Regions from separate parts of the Blastococcus sp. SYSU DS1021 genome, predicted to be linked through region 2. Evidence: riboswitches for the same ligand, from Rfam matches in the RefSeq annotation. Region 2 holds a riboswitch; each other region holds the start of a gene.

Region 1 (6,529 bases), on a different contig from region 2:
CTCCAGCGACGCCAGGCACAGCCGGAGCAGCGCCTCCTCGCCGTAGGCGGCCTCGGTGACCGGCGCGAGCATGCCGGCGGCGGCCTGCGACGCACCGCCTCCGGGCGCGTCGTCCACCACAGTGACCGGCAGGCCCCGCTGGGCCGCCCGCCACGCCACCGACAGCCCGATCAGCCCACCGCCGACGACGACGACGGTCACGGTCTGCCGCCCAGGGCCCGGAGCAGCTCACGGGTGGCGGCACCGGGGTCGGCCGCGGCCGAGACGGCGCCGACGACGGCCACCCCGGCGGCGCCGGCGGCGAGCAGGTCCGGGATCCGCTCGACGGTCACCCCGCCGATGGCGATCACCGGGATCTCGACCGCCTCGGCCACCGCACGCACTCCTGCCGGGCCGAGGGGAGCGGGCAGCCCGGCCTTCGTCGCCGTCGCGTAGGCGGGCCCGACGCCGAGGTAGTCGGCGCCCTGGGCCACCAGGAGGCGGGCGCGTTCCGGGTCCCGGGCCGTGCCGCCCAGCAGGTGCCCCGGGCCGGCCAGCCGGCGGACGACGTCGAGCGGCAGGTCGTCGGCGCCCAGGTGCGTGCCGTGGGCGCCGACGGCCAGCGCCAGGTCGACGCGGTCGTTGACCAGGCAGGTCGCCCCCGCGCCCGCGCAGACCTCCACCACCCGGCGGGCGAAGTCGTAGCGCTCCCGGTCGGAGGCGTCCTTGGACCGCACCTGGACCACCGGGGCGCCGGCGGCGACCGCGGCGGTCACCGCGTCGAGCGCCGCCCGGCCGACCCGGGCGTCGGTCAGGACGTGCAGGCCCCCGAGGGACGCGGTCACGCCGCCGCCCGGCGGTGCCGCAGCGCGCCCGGCAGGGCCACGGCCACGGTCAGCAACGCGGCCACGGCGAGGCTCACCAGCGAGGCCGACCAGCCGTTGGCCGGGTCGATGCCGAGGTCGGTCTGGCGCTCGGTCCACCACGTCGTCCAGGCCGCACCCGGACCGGCGAAGAAGGTCGGCAGCGTGAGCTGGTAGGCCACGAAGCCGGCCACCCAGGGGAGCAGGAGCAGCGGGCGGGCGCGCGCGGTGTCGGAGGTGTCCCACGCCCCCCGGGGCAGCAGGAAGTAGGCGACGACGAAGACCCCGATGAGCGGGACGAACACCGCGCCGATCAGGAAGAGGAACGGCTCGTACGCGGCGAGGTCGAAGGCCAGGGCGAGGGTGGTGGCCACGACGCCGACCGCCACGGCGAGCACGCGGCGGTCGAGCCGGGCCACCACGTTCTGGGCCGAGACCGCGGTCGAGTACACGTTGGCGAACGCCTCGTCGACCTCCACCACGAGCAGCACCAGGACGGCGACCAGACCCAGCGGGACGGCGAGCATCGCGTCGATGACGTCGAGCCCGCCGCGGCCGTAGGCGGCCAGCGCGATGACCCCGAGGCTGAACATGGCCACGGTGGCCAGGCCGTAGCCGGACGCCGTCCCGACGAAGGCGGTCCGGCCGCTGCGGACGTGCCGGGTGTAGTCGGCTGCCAGCGGGAACCACGAGATCGGCAGGGCGATGACGATGTCGGCCGCCGTCCAGAAGGACGTCGCCCCGCCCTCGGTCACCGGTGGCAGCGGCTCGGACAGGACCTGGACGAAGAGGTACGCGATCGCGGCGATCGCCGCCCAGACGGCGTAGCGCGCAAGCACCCGCACGACACCGAGCGGGCGCAGCGCCATCAGGGTGGCGAAGGCGCCCGCGGCGATCGCGAACGGCCAGCGCGGCGCGTCGAGGGCGCGCGCGGCGGCCTCGGAGATGATCAGGATCTCGAAGGCGGCCCAGCCGACGCACTGCACGAGGTTGAAGCCGGTGGGCAGGAACGAGGTCCGCCGGCCCAGCAGGCCGCGGAGCAGCACCATCGCCGGCACGCCCTCGCGGGCGCCGGCGGCGGCGCCCAGCCCCAGCAGCACCGACCCGATGACCGCGCCGACGACGATGGCCCCGATCGTGTGCCACAGCGGCCGGTCGGCGAGGACCACGAAGGTGGCTGCCACGGGCAGCAGCAGGCTGATGCCCAGGCTGGCCCAGAGGCCGGCGGTCTCCCGCAGGCCCAGGGTCCTGGGCGGCGGCTCGGACAGGGTGAGGGGCGCATCTCCCCCGCGGGTGGCTGCGCCGACGGTTCCGGACGTGCTCATGATCGCTCCCTACGCCGGCATTACCCGGTCAGGTTCCAGCGGTCGGCGGCGCGGCAGCCGCCCTCTCAGCCCGGTCGATCCGAGCTCCCGCACCACGGCCTCGGCCGTGACACCGCCACCCTAGGCCGTCTCGTACAGTCGGCGCCCGTGCCGGTCGACGAGCTGCCAGTCCGCCATGCCGAGGCCTTCGCGGACGCCACCCGCCATCCCTTCCTCGCCGCCGTGCGGGACGGCACGATCGCGCCGTCGGCCTTCGACACCTGGCTGGTGCAGGACGCGCGGTTCGTCGCCGACCTCCTCCGCTTCCAGGCGCGGCTGCTGGCCCGGGCGCCCCGGCCGGCCCAGGAGGTGCTCGCCCGCGGAGCCCTGGCCCTGGTCCAGGAGCTGGACTGGTTCGAGGAGCGGGCGGCGGCCCGGGGACTGGACCTCTCCGCGCCCGCGCTGCCGGCGACGACCGCCTATGCGGAGCTGCTCGAGCGGCTGGACGGCGCCGATGTCCCGGCCGCGCTGACCGCGCTGTGGACCATCGAGCGCACCTACCTCGACGCCTGGTCGGCCGCGCTCCCGGGTGCACCGGCCTACCGGGAGTTCGTGGAGCACTGGACGGCGCCGGAGTTCGGCGGGTACGTGGCGGACCTCGCCGCGGCGGTGGACGCGGTCGGCGGAGGCGACGAGCGCGTCTTCCTCGAGGTGGTCACCGCAGAGGTCGCGTTCTGGGACATGGCGGTGGCGACGGGATGAGCCTGGCCCGTGAGCTCTGGACCGCCGAGGCCGGCCTCGCCGCCGCGGCGCTGTCGCACCCGTTCGTGCAGGGGATCGCCGACGGCACGCTGCCGCGGGACCGGTTCGCCGGCTACGTGGCCCAGGACGCGTTCTTCCTGGAGGCGTTCGCCCGGGCCTACGCGCTGGGCGTCGCGCACAGCCCCGACCGCGCCACCCTCGACGTCTTCGCCGACCTGCTGGCCGGGGTCCGTGAGGAGCTGGGGCTGCACGCGTCCTACGCGCAGCGCTGGGGCATCGACCTGACCGCCGTCCGGCCGGGGCCGGCGACGTCGGCCTACACCGACTTCCTGCTGGCCACGGCCTCGCTGGGCGGCGTGGCGCTCACCTGCGCGGCGATGACCCCGTGCATGCGCCTCTACGCCCATCTCGGGCAGTCGCTGGCCGACCGCGCGTCGGGCCCGTACGAGGAGTGGGTGCGCACCTACGCCGACCCGGGCTTCGAGGAGCTCGCCGCCACGCTCGAGCGGCTGCTCGACGCCGTCGCCGTCGACACCCCGGCACTGCGGGCGGCCTACTCCCGGGCGATGCAGCTGGAGATCGGCTTCTTCGACGCCGCCTGGCGCGGCGTCTGACCGGTGCGGCCGGGTGCGCCGCCCGATCGGGAGGTGCCTGCTGATTCAGCCGAGCAGGCCGACCAGCAGGTGGGCGTTGAGCCCGATGATCAGGACCGCGATGACGCTGCCGGCCACGGTGGTGGTCCGGCGGTTCACCCAGCCGCCCATCAGGTCGCGGCGGCTGGTGAGCCACAGCAGCGGCACCAGGGCGAACGGGATGCCGAAGGACAGCACCACCTGCGACCACACCAGCGCGGTGGTGGGGTCCCCGCCCAGCACCAGTACGGCCAGCGCCGGGGCCAGGGTGATCAGCCGGCGGGTGAGCACCGGGATGTGCCGCTTGAGGAACCCGGCCATGACCACCTGGCCGGCGTGCGTGCCCACCGAGGAGGAGGCGAACCCCGAGGCCAGCAGCGCGAGGGCGAAGGCGAGCGCGGCGCCGGTGCCGAGCTGGTCACCGAGCCCGGCGTGCACGCCCTCGAGGCTGTCGACGCCGCTGTCGCTGGTGAACAGCTGCGCGGCGATGACCAGCATCGCGGCGTTGACCAGCCCGGCCAGGCCCATGGCGACGACGATGTCGATCCGCTGAGCCCGCAGCAGCCGGCGGCGCCCCTCGTGCGTGCGGCCGGCGGTGACCGCGTCGCCGTAGCGGCCGGGGGTGAGCGCGGAGTGCACGTAGATCACGTGCGGCATGACCGTGGCCCCGAGGATGCCGGTGGCCAGCACCACGCTCTCCGCGCCGTCGAAGGAGGGCACCATGCCCCCGGCCAGCCCGCCCGGGTCGACGCCGGAGCCGAGGAGGGTGTAGCCGAACCCGATGCCGATGACCAGCAGCAGCCCCGCGATGACCCGTTCGAACGGGCGGTACCCGCGGGACTGCGCCGCCAGCAGGACGAAGGCGACGACGGCGGTGATGACGCCGCCGATCGGCAGCGGGACCCCGAAGAGCAGGTACAGCGCCACGGCGCCGCCGACGATCTCGGCCAGGTCGGTGGCGATCGCCACCGCCTCGGCCTGCAGCCACAGCCCCCGGGTCACGGGCTTGGGCAGCGTCTCGCGGCACAGCGTCGCCAGGTCGCGGCCGGTGGCCAGCCCGAGCTTCGCGGTCAGCGACTGGATCAGCATCGCCATGAGGTTGGCCGCGACGATGACCCACAGCAGCGTGTACCCGAACGCGGCGCCGCCGGCGAAGTTCGTGGCGAAGTTGCCCGGGTCGACGTAGGCGACGGCGGCGACGAAGGCCGGACCGAGCATCGACCACAACCGGCGGCGGCCCGGCTCGGCCAGCGGGGGGCGGTGCGCGGGGGCGCGCAGCGTCGTCGGCAGGACGGCGGCCTCGGTCTTCGACAGGTACACGGCGGTCCTCGCAGGCGGTCTCCGGGTGGGTGGTCGCTCGCTCCCTGCCCGCGCCGCGTGTCACGCCGGGGCCGACCCGTGGCCCCCCGGGGCCAAGGTCAGGCTTGCCTGCCCCGCCCGGTCCGGCGGGCCCGCTCGACCAGCGCGTCGATGCGCGCGGCGTGCGCGCCGCGCCAGTACACCCGCCCGCACACCGGGCACCGGGCGAAGGCGTCGTAGGTGCGGCGGGTGCCGGGCTCCAGCTCCGCCGCCACCTCGTCCTTCGGCACCGGGTGGACGGCGGCCCCGCAAGCGGTGCAGCGGGTGAGCGGCGCCAGCGGCAGGGAGAAGCGGTCGAGCACGTCGTCGAGCTGCTCGCCGGGCCGGCTCCCGCGGACGAGCGCGCCCTGCGGCAGGGCGCGCCGCATGAGCAGCCGCCGGTCCTGCGTGAGCAGCACCCGGCCCTCGGCGGCCGCCCGGGCGACCAGCGCGGCGTCGTCGGCGTCGTTCGACCAGGCGGCGTCGGCCCCGAGCAGCCGCAGCTGCCGCGCGAGGGCGCCCAGCCCGACGTCGAGGAGGAACCCACCGGGCGGGACGGCGACCGGCCGCGGCGCCGGGTCCACCTCGAGCACGGCGCCGGGGGCGGTCCGGTCGGCGGGCGTCGCCGGTGCGCCGTCCGCCAGGATCGTCCCCACTTCGGTCAGCGGGATCCCGGCGGCCTGCACCAGGTGCCCGGCCGTCGCGTCGGGGTCGAAGGGCAGCCGGCGTTCGCCCGCTCTCCGGTACCGCGGGGCGAGCAGCCACCGCAGGTCCGGGGCCGGCCGCACGCGCACCTCCATGGCGACGGGCTACCCCGGCCGGACGGCCGCCGACACGCGCCAGGCGTGCGCGGGCCTCTTCCTGGGCACGGAGGTGGCCGTCCGCCGATCCACCCGTGGAGGTCCTGTGTCCGAAGCAACCGCCCGTCCCCTCGCCCTCGTGACCGGTGCGTCCAGCGGCATCGGGCTGGAGCTGGCCAAGCAGTTCGCCGAGCACGGCTTCGATCTGGTGGTCGTCGCCGAGGACGCCGAGCTCGACGCCGCGGCCCAGCAGCTGCGCCAGCGCGGCGCCGCCGTCTCGCCCGTCCGGGCCGACCTCACGGTGCGCGCGGAGGTCGAGAAGGTCGTCGCGGCCGTGCGCGCGGCAGGCCGGCCGCTGGCCGCCGCCGCGCTGAACGCCGGCGTCGGGATCGGGGGTCGCTTCGCCGAGACCGATCTGGAGGCCGAGATCGGGATGGTGGAGCTGAACTGCGTGTCGACGCTGCACCTCGCCAAGCGGGTGGTGCAGGACATGGTGGTCCAGGGGGAGGGGCGGATCCTCTTCACCTCCTCGGTCGCCTCGCAGGCGCCCGAGCCGTTCCAGACCGTCTACTCCGCGACGAAGGCGTTCGTGCAGTTCCTCGCGCTGGGCATCCGCGAGGAGCTGACCGACACCGGCGTCACCGTCACCGCCCTGCTGCCCGGGCCGACCGACACGGAGTTCTTCGACCGGGCCGACGCCACCGACACCAGGCTGGGTGCCAGCGACAGCAAGGACGACCCCGCCCAGGTCGCCCGGCAGGGCTTCGAGGGTCTGATGAAGGGCGAGGCGTCGGTGTTCGCCGGCTCGGTGAGCAGCAAGCTGATGGGGCGGCTCTCGGCGCTCATGCCGG
Region 2 (6,529 bases):
GCGCAGCGCCAGCTGCATCGCGACCTTGCCGCCCATGGAGTGACCGACGAGGGTGGCCGGCTCGCCGAAGGACTCCAGCTCGGCGGCGACCATCTCGGCCATGTCCACGTAGTCGACACGCTCGGTCCACGGCGAGTGACCGTGGTTGGGCAGGTCGAGCAGGGTCACCCGGTGGTCGTCGGCCAGCCCCCTGGCGATCGTCGTCCAGTTCTTCCCCTGGCCGAAGAGCCCGTGCACGAAGACGACGCGCGGTCCGGCCTCGCCCAGCGTCCGGGCGGCGAGGGCCTCCTCGGGGTTCAACGTCACCCGGCGATTCCACCAGACGCCCGGCGCCGCGCCCCGCTCAGTCCAGCACCACCTCCGTCTCGCCGGTGTCGCCGTCCAGCGCGAGGCACCCGCCGTCGACGTGGCGGGGTCGCCATCCGGGGACGACACGTCCACGACGATCCGACGGCGGCGCGCTCGGCTCCTGCGGGGCGGCGTCGCTTCCCGCCTCTACCGTGCCGGGAGGTCCACGAGGGGGAGCAGATGCCAGGACGACGCCGGAGCGCGACCAGCACTCGACGGTCGACGGGGACCACGAGGAAGGCCGCGCCACGGAAGCCGGCAGCGCGGAAGCCCACGCCGAAGAAGGCCGCGCCCGAGCTGCCCAGCGCGGGCCCGGGGGAGAGGGTGTGGGTGCTGGCCGTGCCGTTCCGCGCGCCCGCGCCGGGAGCGGTCTGGCACCCGGGCCTGCAGGCCCACGTGTGGGTGGGCCGGTCCCTGCCGCCCGAGCTCGCGCCCTACGACCCGCCGCCCTACAGCCTCGAGCGCTTCCTCGAGGACGAGCTCAACGAGGCGCCCCGCCCCCTTCCCGAGGCCCGGCCGCTCACGCCACGGGACCAGCAGTGCGACGGCGCCGACGTGGTGGCGGCCCATGCGGCCGCCGGGGGCAGGGTCTTCCTCCTCGGTGACGATCCCGGCGTCGGCAAGACCGGAACCGCGATCCTGGCGGTCAAGGCGATCGCCGAGCAGCGCGACGTCCGCACCGCGCTGGTCATCGCCGACCGGCCGGCCGCCATCACCATCCCGCACTGGGCGCGCTCGATCGCCGGCTTCGGCGACGGTGGCCTGCGCTGGTGCGTGACCACCTGGGACCGGCTGGGCAAGGTGGCGAAGCTGCGCTTCGACGTCGTCGTCGCCGACGAGGCGCACATGGTGCGGCACACGACGACGCAGCGGTGGAAGCACTGGAAGGCCGTCTCCGGCGCCGCGCGGGTCAAGGACACCCCGTACGTCCTGGCCGCGACCGCGACGCCGGCGCACACCCCCCTGGAGCTGCCCTACCTGGCGCCGGAGTTCGCCGCCCGGCACGAGGAGTCGATCAAGGACTGGGCCGACCTGCCGAAGGCGCTCGAGCGGCACACGTTCCACGTGGAACGTGGCCGCTACGGCTGGCAGTGGACCGAGGACGCCGACGAGCGCCGGGCCGACCTCGCCCGGTTGCAGTCCTGGCTCGCCGACGCCGATCCACCGGCGACGCTGCACCGCCCGGCCCCGTGGGGACCGGTGTCGGTGACGGGGACGCCGGTGCTGCTCAGCCCGGCCGAGCGGGCGCAGTACGAGGCCGAGTGGTCGGAGTTCCGCGCAGAGATGCAACTGGCCCGGCGCGGCCGGCAGTCCGCCCGCGGTCGCGCGGCCCTGCTGCGGTTCCGGCAGAAGGCCGGGCTGATCCGCGTGCAGGCGACGGTCGACTGGATCAAGGCGCAGGTGGAGGCGGAGCGGCAGGTCGCGGTCTCGGTCGAGTTCGTGGAGACGGCGGCTGATCCGATCCGCGAGGCGCTGCTGGACGCCGGCATCCCGGTGGCCGGCATCTACGGGCGCGACCGCTTCGACGTCGAGGCCGAGCGGCTGCGGTTCCAGCGCGGCGACGCGGCGGTGTGCGTCTTCACGGTGACCGCGTCGATCAGCCTGCACGCCGGTGAGCTGCTGCCCGACGGGTCGACGGCGTCGGAGGCGCCCCGCGTGGGGTTGTTCCACCAGCCGCGGTTCTCCGGCATCCAGGCCCGGCAGGTCACCGGGCGCACCCACCGCGACGGGAAGGCCTCTCCGTGGCGGGTGGCGTTCGCGGCCGACACGGTCGAGGAGCAAGTGGCCCGGATGATGGTCGAGCGGCTGGCGGTCAGCGGCTCCACGGCCGGGGCGGACACCTCGGCGCTGCGGGAGATCGCCGAGCTGCTCGACGCCGACTGGCTGCCCAGCACCGCCCTCACCGAGGCCTGAGCTCCACCGGGCTCAGGCTCCCGGCGTGGCCTGCAGGTCGTCGCGAGGCGTCACCAGGTCGGCCCGGACGGGATGGTCGCCGACGCCCGTCTCGGTCCAGGAGACCTCCACGACCTGCCCCGCGCGAAGGGAGCCACGGGCGCTGGGATGCAGCGCTCCCACCTCGACCCAGCAGTGGCCGGGGAGGTCCGGCGACTCGACGAGGCCGCCCCCCTCGTCGCCGTCCCACCGGACGACCGTGCCCACGCTCGTTCCGCTCTGCACCATCCGCCCAGCGTGGCGGGCGACCGACGAGCGGGCAAGGGACCACCACCGACCCGATCCGGCAGACCGCGACGCACCGCGCGGGCGGGCTCCGTGGCGGCTGCGCTCATCGCGACGCGGCCGGCTCGAGCTCCAGGTGCGGACCCGCGCCGACGACCGCCACGCGGTCGCCGTCGACGGCCAGCGCGGTGCCGTCCGCCAGCCCGAACACGCGGTGCCCCAGGTCGCGCGCCGCTTCCCGGAGGGCCTCCTCCGACGCGTTCGGGAAGTACGGCGAGCCCAGGTGCGGCACGACCAGGACGTCGACCAGGCCGAGGCCCACGGTGTCCTCCGGTCGCGGCTGCTCCGACTGGCTCAGCGCGAGGTGCGGCCCGAGCACCATGCTGCCGGCGCTGATCCCGATCAGCAGCCGCTCACCGAGCAGATCGGGCAGCCGGTCGGCCAGGCCCGAGCGGCGCAGCCACCGCAGCAGGTGCGTGGTGTCCCCACCGGTGAGCACCAGGACGTCGGCCGCCTCCAGTCGCGGCTCCCACACCTCGGCCTCCAGCGCCGAGACGTCGACGATGTCGACCTCGGCGAACCCGGCGCGCTGCAAGTTCACGAAGTCGGCGATCAGCCAGCCCTTGTCGCCCGCGATGACGTTGGCCGCCGTGGGGACGACGGCGGCCCGCAGCCCGCTCAGCGGGCGTCCGGCCAGCTCCTCCGTCGCCGCGACCAGCGTCGGGTCGCAGAGGCCGGCGGAGGTGAGCAGCAGCCTCATGCCGGGCAGAGCCAGTCGTCCGACGACGGCGCCACGGCTCCCTCCAGCGGCGGGAAGTGCGTGCGGAAGGTGAACGCCTCGGGGGTCGGGCCGTGCGCTCGCAGGTGCCGGATGCGCGCCTCCGCGTCGTCGGTGGTCGGCAGGGTGCCCGCCGGGATCCACCACAGCGCGGTCGTCGCCTCGGCGGCGCGGGAGAACCACTCCCGGCGCCGCCGCATGATCTGCACGTGCCGCCCGCCGAAGACGTAGGCGGCCAGCGACTCGACGTCCCGCCAGACGGTGAGGTTCACGATCACGCCGTGGCTGCCGGCGGCGTCCCAGCCGAACGCCTGCACCGAGGTGGCGTTGCCGTCCTCGGTCTGCAGCCGCCAGACGAAGCCGGGCGCCCGGTCGGCCTCGGCGTTGACCTCGTCCAGGGCGGCCATGAAATCGGCCAGCACGGGGCTGTCGAGCGGGGCGAGCAGGCGGGAGACGTTGACCTGGGCGAGGTGGTGGTCCACGGGCCGACCGTAGGGCACCCGCCCGTCCGTCGACGAGGTCGGTGGTGACGGCCCCCGGCCCGCTGCGCTAGGTTCGAGCCCGTACGTGGCACGGGGTGTCCCGCCCGGGACTGAGAACACACCCGTCGAACCTGCTCCAGTTCGCACTGGCGAAGGGATGTCACCGGCATGTCCGATGCTGTGGAAGTCGTCGACCTGCGCGCCGCCCGCGCGGCGCTGCGCGAGAACGCACCGCTCGTCCACTGCCTGACCAACACGGTGGTGCAGACGCTCACCGCCAATGCCCTGCTGGCCGTCGGCGCGGCGCCGGCGATGGTCGACGCCCCGGAGGAGGCCGAGGACTTCGCCGCCGTCGCCTCCGCCGTCCTGGTCAACGTGGGCACCGTGCACCAGCGCACCGCCGCGGCGATGCGGCTGGCCGCCCGCTCGGCCGGCGCGGCGGGCACCCCCTGGGTGCTCGACCCGGTGGCCGTGGGTCCGCTGGCCTACCGCACGGCGCTCGCCGGCGAGCTGGTCGAGCTCTCGCCGGTCGTGGTGCGCGGCAACGCCTCGGAGGTCATGGCGCTGGCCGGCGCCGGCGCCGGCGGCCGCGGGGTCGACAGCACCGCCGGCGCCGATGACGCGGCGACCGCCGCCGCACAGCTCGCGGCACGCACCGGGGGTGTGGTGGCCGTCAGCGGCGCGGTGGACCTGATCACCGACGGCGCGCGGACCATCCGGGTGGGCGGCGGCTCACCGCTGCTGACCCGCACCACGGGTGCCGGGTGCGCGCTCGGCGCCCTGGTGGCGGCCTACGTCGCCGCGACCGGCGACGCCCTGACCGGTGCGGTGGCAGGGCACGCGCACGTCGCGCTCGCCGCGGAGCGGGCCGCCGAGACCGCCACGGGGCCCGGCACGTTCGCGCCCGCCTGGCTCGACGCCCTGGACGCCGTCGGCCCCGACGACCTCGCGGGCGCGGACGTGCGGAGCGACTGATGCGACCGGCGTTCGACCCGACGCTCTACCTGGTCACCGACACGGAGCTGTGCCGGCCACGGTCGGTGGCCGACGTGGTCCGCGCGGCGGTGGCCGGTGGGGTCACCGCCGTCCAGGTGCGCGACAAGCACGCCTCCCGCCGGGACCTGCTGGCGCTGACCCGCTCGGTGCAGGCCGCGCTCGCCGACCGGCCGGACGTGGCCGTGCTGGTGAACGACGCCCTCGACGTCGCCCTGCTGGCCGGCGCCTCCGGCGTGCACATCGGGCAGGAGGACCTGCCGGCGGCCGAGGTGCGGGCGGCGCTCGGACCCGACCGGTTGCTCGGCCTCTCCGTGGAGAGCACCGCCGACCTGACCGCCGCCCTGCGGCTGCCGCCGGGCACCGTCGACCACGTGGGCCTGAGCCCGGTGTGGGCGACGCCGACGAAGCCGGAGGCGGGCCCCGGGCTGGGCCTCGACGCGGTGCGGGAGCTGACGGGCGCGGCGCACGCGGGCGGGTTGCCGGCCGTGGCGATCGGCGGCATCGACGCCGCCCGGGCCGCCGCCGTGGCCGCCACCGGGGTGGACGGCGTCTGCGTGGTCTCCGCGGTCTGCGCCGCCCCCGACCCACGCGCTGCGGCCGCGGCGCTCCGTGCCGAGCTCGCCCCGGTGGGTGCGCGATGACGCCCACGGCGCTCACCGTGGCTGGCAGCGACCCCAGCGGCGGAGCGGGCATCCAGGCCGACCTGAAGACCTTCAGCGCGCTCGGCGCGTACGGCACGGCGGTGCTCACCGCGCTCACGGCGCAGAACACCCGGGGAGTCACCGGGGTCCACCCGGTGCCAGCCGACTTCGTGGCCCAGCAGCTGCACACCCTGCTCGACGACGTCGACGTGCACGCCACCAAGCTCGGCATGCTGGGCAGCGCCGACGTGGTGCGGGCGGTGGCGGGCGTGCTGGCCGAGCGGCGCCCCGGCCCGGTCGTCTGCGACCCGGTGATGGTGGCGACCAGCGGGCACCGGCTCATCGACGACGACGCGGTGGCCGCCGTCCGCACCGAGCTGCTGCCGCTCGCGGACCTGATCACCCCGAACGTGCCCGAAGCCGCCGCGCTGCTCGACGGCGAGCCGGCCACCGACGTGGACGGGCTGCACGAGCAGGCGCGGGCACTGCTCGACCTCGGGCCCGGCGCGGTGCTGCTGAAGGGCGGCCACCTCGGCGGCCCCGACAGCGTCGACGTGCTGGCCACGTCCGCCGGGACGACGGAGACCCGCCGCCCCCGGGTGACCACGACGGCGACGCACGGGACCGGCTGCACCCTCTCGTCGGCGTTGACCGCGCTGGCGGCCCGCGCCGGTGCGCCCCCGGACTGGGCAGCCCTGGTGGAGCCCGCCCGCGACTACCTGCAGCGGGCCCTGGCCGGGGGCGGCGCGCTGGGGATCGGGTCCGGCCACGGCCCGGTGCACCACTTCGCCGGGATCTGGCCCGCGTGAGGGGCTTCGGCGACCGGGCCTGGGCGGCGACCGCCGACCTCCGCCGGGCGATCGACGAGCTGCCCTTCCTCGCCGAGCTGGCCGCCGGCACCCTGGCACCCGAGGCGTTCCGCCACTACCTGGAGCAGGACACCCTGTACCTGGGCGGCTACGCCCGCGCGCTGGCGCTGCTGGCGGCCCGCGCCCCGGACCCGGAGGCGGCCGCGTTCTGGGCCGGCTCGGCGCAGAACTGCGCGGTCGTGGAGACGCAGCTGCACGCCGACCTGCTCGGCTCGGAGCTGCTGGGGGAGGCCGGCG
Region 3 (6,529 bases), on a different contig from region 2:
GACCGGCGAGCTGCCCGGTCTCGCCGCCCCCTTCACCGCAGACAGGTTCGGAAGGTGATCCGCATGCAGGTGACCGTCAACGGCGTGCCCACCGACGTGGACGACGACTGCACCGTCGCCGCGCTCGTCGAAGCCCGCACCAACGGCCACGGCAAAGTCGCCGTCGCGCGCAACGGCGACGTCGTCCCCCGGAGCGGCTGGGAGTCGACCCGGCTCTCCGCCGGGGACAGCCTGGAAGTCCTCGCCCCCACCGCAGGAGGTTGACCCGATGACCGTGCACGAGGTGGTCCCCGCGCTGGAGCAGGAGGAGAAGGCCGATCCCTTCCTCCTCGGCGGGGAGACGTTCACGTCCCGGCTGCTGCTGGGCACCGGCGGGGCGCCCAGTCTCGAGTCGCTGGAGCGGGCCGTCGTGGCCTCCGGCACCGAGCTGGTGACGGTGGCACTGCGCCGGGTGGAGGCCTCCAGCAGTGCGGCGATGCTCGAGGTGCTGGACCGGTGCGGGGTGCGGCTGCTGCCCAACACGGCCGGGTGCCGGACCGCCCGGGAAGCGGTCCTGACCGCCCGGCTGGCCCGCGAGGCGTTCGACACCTCCTGGGTGAAGCTGGAGGTCATCGGCGACGAGCACACGCTGCTCCCCGACCCGATCGAGCTGTTCGAGGCGGCCGAGGAGCTCGTCGCCGACGGGTTCACCGTGCTGGCGTACACCACGGACGACCCGATCCTCGGGCGCCGGCTGGCCGACATCGGGTGCGCGGCCGTCATGCCGCTGGGCTCGCCGATCGGCAGCGGCCTGGGCATCCGCAACCCGCACAACATCGCGCTCCTCCGCGAGGCGGTCGACGTCCCGGTGGTGCTGGACGCGGGCATCGGGACGGCGTCGGACGCGACGCTCGCGATGGAGCTGGGCTGCGACGCCGTCCTGCTCGCCTCCGCCGTCACCCGGGCGCGGGAACCGGAGCGGATGGCCCTGGCGATGCGCCACGGGGTGGAGGCCGGCAGGCTCGCCCGGGGGGCCGGGCGCATCCCGCGGCGCTGGCACGCCGAAGCCTCCACGTCGATGCAGGGGCTGCCCGAGCTGTGACGCCGCCCCGCCTCCTGGTGCTCACCGACCGCACCCAGTGCGACCGGCCGCTGGTGGACGTGGTCGCGGCAGCGGTCGAGGCCGGAGCGCGCGCGGTGGTGCTCCGGGAGAAGGACCTGCCCGCTGCCGAGCGGGACCTGCTGGCCGCGGAGCTGGCGCCCGTGCTCGCGTCGGTGGGCGGCGTGCTGCTGCGCGCCGGTGCGCCCGGCGCCACCGGGGCGGTCCACCTCTCGGCGAGCGAGCCGTTCCCCGCACCCCGCCCGCCGGTCGTCGGCCGGTCGTGCCACTCCGCGGCCGAGGTGGCGGCCGCCCGCGCCGAGGGATGCGACTACGTCACCGTCTCGCCGGTCTTCCCCACCCCGTCCAAGCCCGGCTACGGCCCCGCGCTGGGGCCCGAGGGCCTGCGCGCGATCCTCGTGCCAGGGGCACCGCCGGCGCTCGCGCTCGGTGGGGTCCTCCCCGAGCACGTGCCCTCGCTCCTGGCCGCAGGGGCGCACGGGGTCGCCGTGATGGGCCCGCTGATGCGCGACCCGGGGCGCGCGGCCGCGTACCTCGAGGCGATGCCCCCGGTCAGCCGCCCGGGACCCGGCGCCCGGCCGCAGGCTCCGTCCCCACCGTGGCCGGGCTAGTCTGGCGGCACAACCGAACACACACATTCGCAGCAGGGGAGCGCTTCGGCGCTGAGAGTGCGGGACACCGCAGACCCTCGAACCTGATCCGGGTCATGCCGGCGCAGGGAGCCTGGAGGAAGAGACATGGCCGATCCGGCCGTCCGTTCGTCGAACGCTGCGCCCGCCCGGGAGCGCAGCAACCGCTGGCGCACCGTCGACATCGTCGTCACCGCCGTCCTCGGCGCCGCCTTCGGCGTCGTCTTCTGGGCGTGGGGCCTGCTCTGGGCCGGCACGGGGACGGCGTTCGCCGCCTTCCCGCCCGCCCAGGCGTTCATGTACGGCGTCTGGCTGATCCCCGCGGTGCTCGCCCCGCTGATCGTCCGCAAGCCCGGCGCCGGCCTGTTCGCCGAGCTGGTCGCCGCGATCGTCTCCGCGCTGCTCGGCTCCGCCTGGGGGACGACGACGATCGTCTACGGCCTGCTGCAGGGCCTGGCCGGCGACGCCGGCTTCGCCGCCTTCCGCTACCGCCGCTTCGGCTGGGCGCCCGCGCTGCTGGCCGCCGTCCTCACCGGTGCGACCGCCGCCGTCCTCGACCTCGTCTACTACTACCCGGACTGGTCGGCGGGCTGGAAGACGACCTACGTCGCGCTCGTCGTGGGCAGCACGGCGGTCGTCGCCGGGATCGGCAGCGTGCTGCTGGCCCGCGCACTGGCCGCGAGCGGCGCGCTGTCGTCGTTCGCCTCCGGTCGCACGCGGGTCTGACGACGTCCGGGGCCACGGGCCCGGCCGCCGTCCGGCTGGACGGGTGGGGCTTCCGGCACGCCACCCGGCGGGCCTGGGCGGTGCGGGACGTCGACCTGCGCATCGCCCCCGGCGAGCGGGTGCTGCTCACCGGCCGTTCGGGCGCCGGCAAGTCCACGCTGCTGCGCGCGCTCGGCGGGCTGCTGGAACCGGAGAGCGGTGACGTCGAGGGGGAGATCACCGTCGACGGCGGGCCGCCCGACCGCCGCCGTCAACGGGTCGGCACGGTCTTCCAGGACCCGGATTCCCAGCTGGTCATGACCCGGGCCGGCGACGACGTCGCCTTCGGGCTGGAGAACGTCGGGACGCCGCGGGACCGCATCTGGCCGGCGGTCGACGCCGCCCTCGACGCCGTCGGCTTCGGTCTCGGCCGCGACCGGGCGACCGCCGCACTCTCCGGCGGTCAGAAGCAACGGCTGGTGCTGGCCGGCGCCCTCGCCCCCCGCCCGGGTCTGCTGCTCCTGGACGAGCCCACCGCCCAGCTCGACCCGGACGGCGCCGCGCTCGTGCGCACGGCGGTGGACCGCGCGGTGGCCGACCGCTCGGCCACCCTGGTCATCGTCGACCACGACCTGGAGGCGTGGCTGCCGCTCGTCGACCGGGTCGTGGAGCTGCTGCCGGGCGGCGGGCTGACCGAGCACGCCGCCGGCTGGACGCCGCCGCCGCTGCGGTTCCCGGCGCGCCGGGCCGACCCACCGGCCGGCGAGGCGCTCGTGCGTGCCGAGGCCGTCAGCTACACCCACCGCGGGTCCGACCGCCCGGCGCTCGCGCCGACCGACGCGGTTCTCCTCGCCGGCCGGACGCTCGCCGTGACGGGACCGAACGGCACCGGCAAGTCCACGCTGGCCCTGCTGCTCGCCGGGCTGCGCGCGCCGACCGGCGGGCAGGTCAGGGTCGGGCCGACCCTGCGCGCCGGGCTGCGCCGACCCGACCGGCCGCCGGCGCGGTGGCGGGCGGCCGAGCTGGTCGAGCGGATCGGCACGGTGTTCCAGCAGCCCGAGCACCAGTTCCTGACCGGACGGGTGCGCGACGAGCTCTCCCTGGGACCGTTGCGGGCCGGGACCGACCGGACGGCGGCCGGCCGACGCGCCGACGAGCTGCTCGAGCGGCTGGGGCTGACCCCGCTCGCCGAGGCCAACCCCTTCACCCTCTCCGGTGGCCAGCAGCGACGGCTGTCGGTGGCGACCGCGCTGGCGACCCGGCCGCCGGTGCTGGTGCTGGACGAGCCGACCTTCGGCCAGGACCGCGACACCTGGGCCGAGCTGACCGCGCTGCTGGCCGAGCAGCAGGGCGAGGGCCGTGCACTGTGCCTGATCACCCACGACACGGCCGTCGTCGGCGCGCTGGCCGACGACGTGCTCCGCCTCGGCGACCCGGTGCCGGCACCGTGAGCGCCCCCCTCACGCTCGGCCCGGCCCGGGCCGTCCCGCTGTCGGCGATCAATCCCGTCGCCCAGCTCTCGGCGATCGTCGTCCTCACCGTCGTCCTGCTCGTCAGCGGTGACTGGGTGACGCCGTCGGTGGTCCTCGCCGCGGAGCTGGCGCTGCTGCCCGCGGCGGGCCTGACCACGCCGCGGTCGGTCCTGCGCCGCACGTGGCCCCTGCTGCTGAGCGCGGCCGGTGTCGCCTGGGTCAACGTCGCGTTCGGCACACTCGACGGCGCGGCGGCGTGGCTGAGCGGGGCCACCTGGGGGCTGCGGGTGATCGCGTTGGCCCTGCCCGGCGTCCTGCTGGTCTCCTCCACCGACCCCGTGCGGCTGGCCGACGCGCTCACCCTGCACTGGCGCGTCCCCACCCGCTTCGCCTACGGGGCGCTCGCCGCCCTGCGGCTGGTGCCGCTGCTGGCCACCGAGTGGCAGACCATCCGCCTCGCCCGCCGCGCCCGGGGCGTCGACGCCGGTGCCAGCCCGGTCGCCCACGTCCGGCTGTTCGCCGGCACCGCCTTCGCACTGCTCGTCGGCGCGATCCGGCGGGGGAGCCGGCTGGCGACGGCGATGGACGCCCGCGGCTTCGACTCCGGGATCCCCCGCAGCAACGCGCGGGGCTCCACGCTGCACCGGCGCGATGCCTGGTTCGTCGCCGCCGCCGTCGCGGTGTGCGTGCTCGCCGTGGCCGCGAGCGTCCGATCCGGATACTGGTCGCCGGTGTTCGTCGGCTGATGGTGTGATCCGCACGACATCAGGTTTGACGCCCGGGGCCACGACCCATAGGTGATGGTTAGGCCAGCACGCGGCAGCAGCGGGCCTCGACGGAGGAGAGCACAGGCGTGACAGGGCAGGCGGCCGGCACGATCTGGCCCTCGGCGTACCCGCCTGCGGCCGAGCCCGTCCTCGTCTGGGACCTGCACGACGTCGCCGAGCTCCCGGGTGTGCGCGCGCAGGTCCGCCACCGGGTGACCGGCCCGGGGATCGGTGACCTGCTCGACCGGCTCGTGCTCGCCCTGGACGAGATGGCGTCGAACGCGCTGCGCCACGGTGGCGGTGAGGTGCGGGCGGCCCTCCGCACCACCGGCGCCGCCTACCTCGTCGAGGTGACCGACCAGGCGCCGCACCGCCCGCCGGCACCGGCCGTCGGCCGCGACCCGAGCCTGGGGGGACTGGGCCTCTACCTGATCGCCGAACTGGCCGCCGCGCACGGCTGGTACGTCGCCGCGGGGCGCAAGCACGTCTGGGCGATGCTGGGCCGCTGAGCGGCCGTCAGCCGTGGGGGTGCAGCCGGACCGCCACGAGCGCGACGTCGTCCTGCAGCGCCTCGGCGGGGCGCAGCCGGTCGAGGACGGCGTCGCACAGCTCCGGCAGCGGCCGGCCCCCGAGGTCGGCCAGCGCCGCGCGCAGCCGGGCGGTGCCCTCGTCGAGCGAGAGGTCGCGCCCCTCGACCAGGCCGTCGGTGTAGAGCAGCACGGTCGTCCCGCGGGGCACCGTCACCACCGTCTCCGTGCGCCGCGTCTCCGGGTCGACCCCGAGCATCAGCTCGGCCCGTTCCCCCGCCAGCTCCTCGATCCGCCCGTCCGGCCGCAGGACCAGCGGCGGCGGGTGGCCGGCGTTGGACCAGCGCAGCCGGGTCATGCCGGCGGCGCGCTCCTCGGCCGTCTGCTCGACGCGCACGACCGCCGCGGTGGCCAGCGTGCCCACGTGCAGGCCGCGGATGGCGGCGTCGAGGTCGGTGAGCACCTCTGCGGGGCCGATGTCGCGGTAGGCGATGCCGCGCAGCATGCCGCGGAGCTGCCCCATCGCCGCGGCCGCCTCGGTGTCGTGCCCGACGACGTCGCCGATGACCAGCACGGTCGCGTCCGAGGGCTGCTGGAAGGCGTCGTACCAGTCGCCACCGACCTCCGCCACCGCCATCGCCGGCTGGTAGCGCGCCACGATCTCGGCGGAATCGGGCTGCGGCGGTGCGGTGAGCAGGCTGCGCTGCAGACCTTCGGCCAGTCGGCGCTGCTGCTCGTAGAGCCGGGCGTTGTCCAGCGCCAGCGCCACCCGGCCGGCGACGTCGCGCACAGTGGCGACGTCCTCCTCGTCCGGCAGCGGGCGGTCGGCGGACCGGTAGGCGCTGAGCGCCCCGAGCGTCCGGCCCCGGGCGGCCAGCGCCATCGTCACCGCCGACCGCGGCGCCAACCGCCAGAAGGCGTCGCTGACGTCGCCCGGTGGCAGGGTCTGCCCCACGGCCACCCCGACGTCGGGGACGACCAGGACCTGCCCGGAGGCGAGCGCCCGCATGATGGGGGCGTCGGGGGGCAGGGCGGCCAGCCGCAGCGCGGCGTAGCGGCGGACGGCGTCCCGGTACTCCGGGTCGCGGTGCCAGCTGGCGACGTCCCGCATCCGGCCTTCCTCGTCGGCGAGGCTCAGGATCGCCCAGTCGCCGAGCTCGGGCACGAGCAGCTCGGCGACCCGCTGCAGCGCCTCCTCCTCCCGCTGCCGGGTGTTCAGCGACGCCGACACGGCCGTGGTGGCGTGCGCGACCAGCGCGAGCCGGGCGGCGCTGCGCCGGGCCTTCTCCTCGGCCGCCCGGCGCTCGGTCACGTCGAGGAAGGACACCGA

What was found. A riboswitch is a leader RNA that binds a small molecule or an ion and turns the genes downstream of it on or off. The one in region 2 is predicted to bind thiamine pyrophosphate.
Region 1: linked by a shared signal. The riboswitch ahead of ACI8AP_RS13285 (purine-cytosine permease family protein) and the one ahead of thiM (hydroxyethylthiazole kinase) in region 2 are both predicted to bind thiamine pyrophosphate.
Region 3: linked by a shared signal. The riboswitch ahead of ACI8AP_RS13315 (ECF transporter S component) and the one ahead of thiM (hydroxyethylthiazole kinase) in region 2 are both predicted to bind thiamine pyrophosphate.

Annotation. Positions count from the first base shown of each region.
Region 1 covers NZ_JBJHAL010000016.1:46,368-52,896, reverse strand. Annotated here, with positions in the region: gene thiO (glycine oxidase ThiO) at 1-201, opposite strand, end outside; gene thiE (thiamine phosphate synthase) at 198-824, opposite strand; gene ACI8AP_RS13285 (purine-cytosine permease family protein) at 821-2,167, opposite strand; TPP riboswitch at 2,157-2,268, opposite strand; gene ACI8AP_RS13280 (thiaminase II/PqqC family protein) at 2,315-2,908, shown strand; gene ACI8AP_RS13275 (TenA family protein) at 2,905-3,522, shown strand; gene ACI8AP_RS13270 (Nramp family divalent metal transporter) at 3,568-4,860, opposite strand; gene ACI8AP_RS13265 (Mut7-C RNAse domain-containing protein) at 4,959-5,678, opposite strand; gene ACI8AP_RS13260 (SDR family NAD(P)-dependent oxidoreductase) at 5,818-6,529, shown strand, end outside.
Region 2 covers NZ_JBJHAL010000014.1:85,336-91,864, reverse strand. Annotated here, with positions in the region: gene ACI8AP_RS12345 (alpha/beta fold hydrolase) at 1-306, opposite strand, end outside; gene ACI8AP_RS12340 (helicase) at 679-2,262, shown strand; gene ACI8AP_RS12335 (hypothetical protein) at 2,275-2,529, opposite strand; gene ACI8AP_RS12330 (Type 1 glutamine amidotransferase-like domain-containing protein) at 2,633-3,286, opposite strand; gene ACI8AP_RS12325 (DUF3291 domain-containing protein) at 3,283-3,786, opposite strand; TPP riboswitch at 3,868-3,961, shown strand; gene thiM (hydroxyethylthiazole kinase) at 3,955-4,761, shown strand; gene thiE (thiamine phosphate synthase) at 4,761-5,423, shown strand; gene thiD (bifunctional hydroxymethylpyrimidine kinase/phosphomethylpyrimidine kinase) at 5,420-6,232, shown strand; gene ACI8AP_RS12305 (TenA family protein) at 6,229-6,529, shown strand, end outside.
Region 3 covers NZ_JBJHAL010000016.1:53,757-60,285, forward strand. Annotated here, with positions in the region: gene thiO (glycine oxidase ThiO) at 1-58, shown strand, start outside; gene thiS (sulfur carrier protein ThiS) at 64-264, shown strand; gene ACI8AP_RS13305 (thiazole synthase) at 269-1,081, shown strand; gene ACI8AP_RS13310 (thiamine phosphate synthase) at 1,078-1,710, shown strand; TPP riboswitch at 1,735-1,838, shown strand; gene ACI8AP_RS13315 (ECF transporter S component) at 1,837-2,454, shown strand; gene ACI8AP_RS13320 (ABC transporter ATP-binding protein) at 2,535-3,884, shown strand; gene ACI8AP_RS13325 (energy-coupling factor transporter transmembrane component T family protein) at 3,881-4,651, shown strand; gene ACI8AP_RS13330 (ATP-binding protein) at 4,759-5,181, shown strand; gene ACI8AP_RS13335 (SpoIIE family protein phosphatase) at 5,189-6,529, opposite strand, start outside.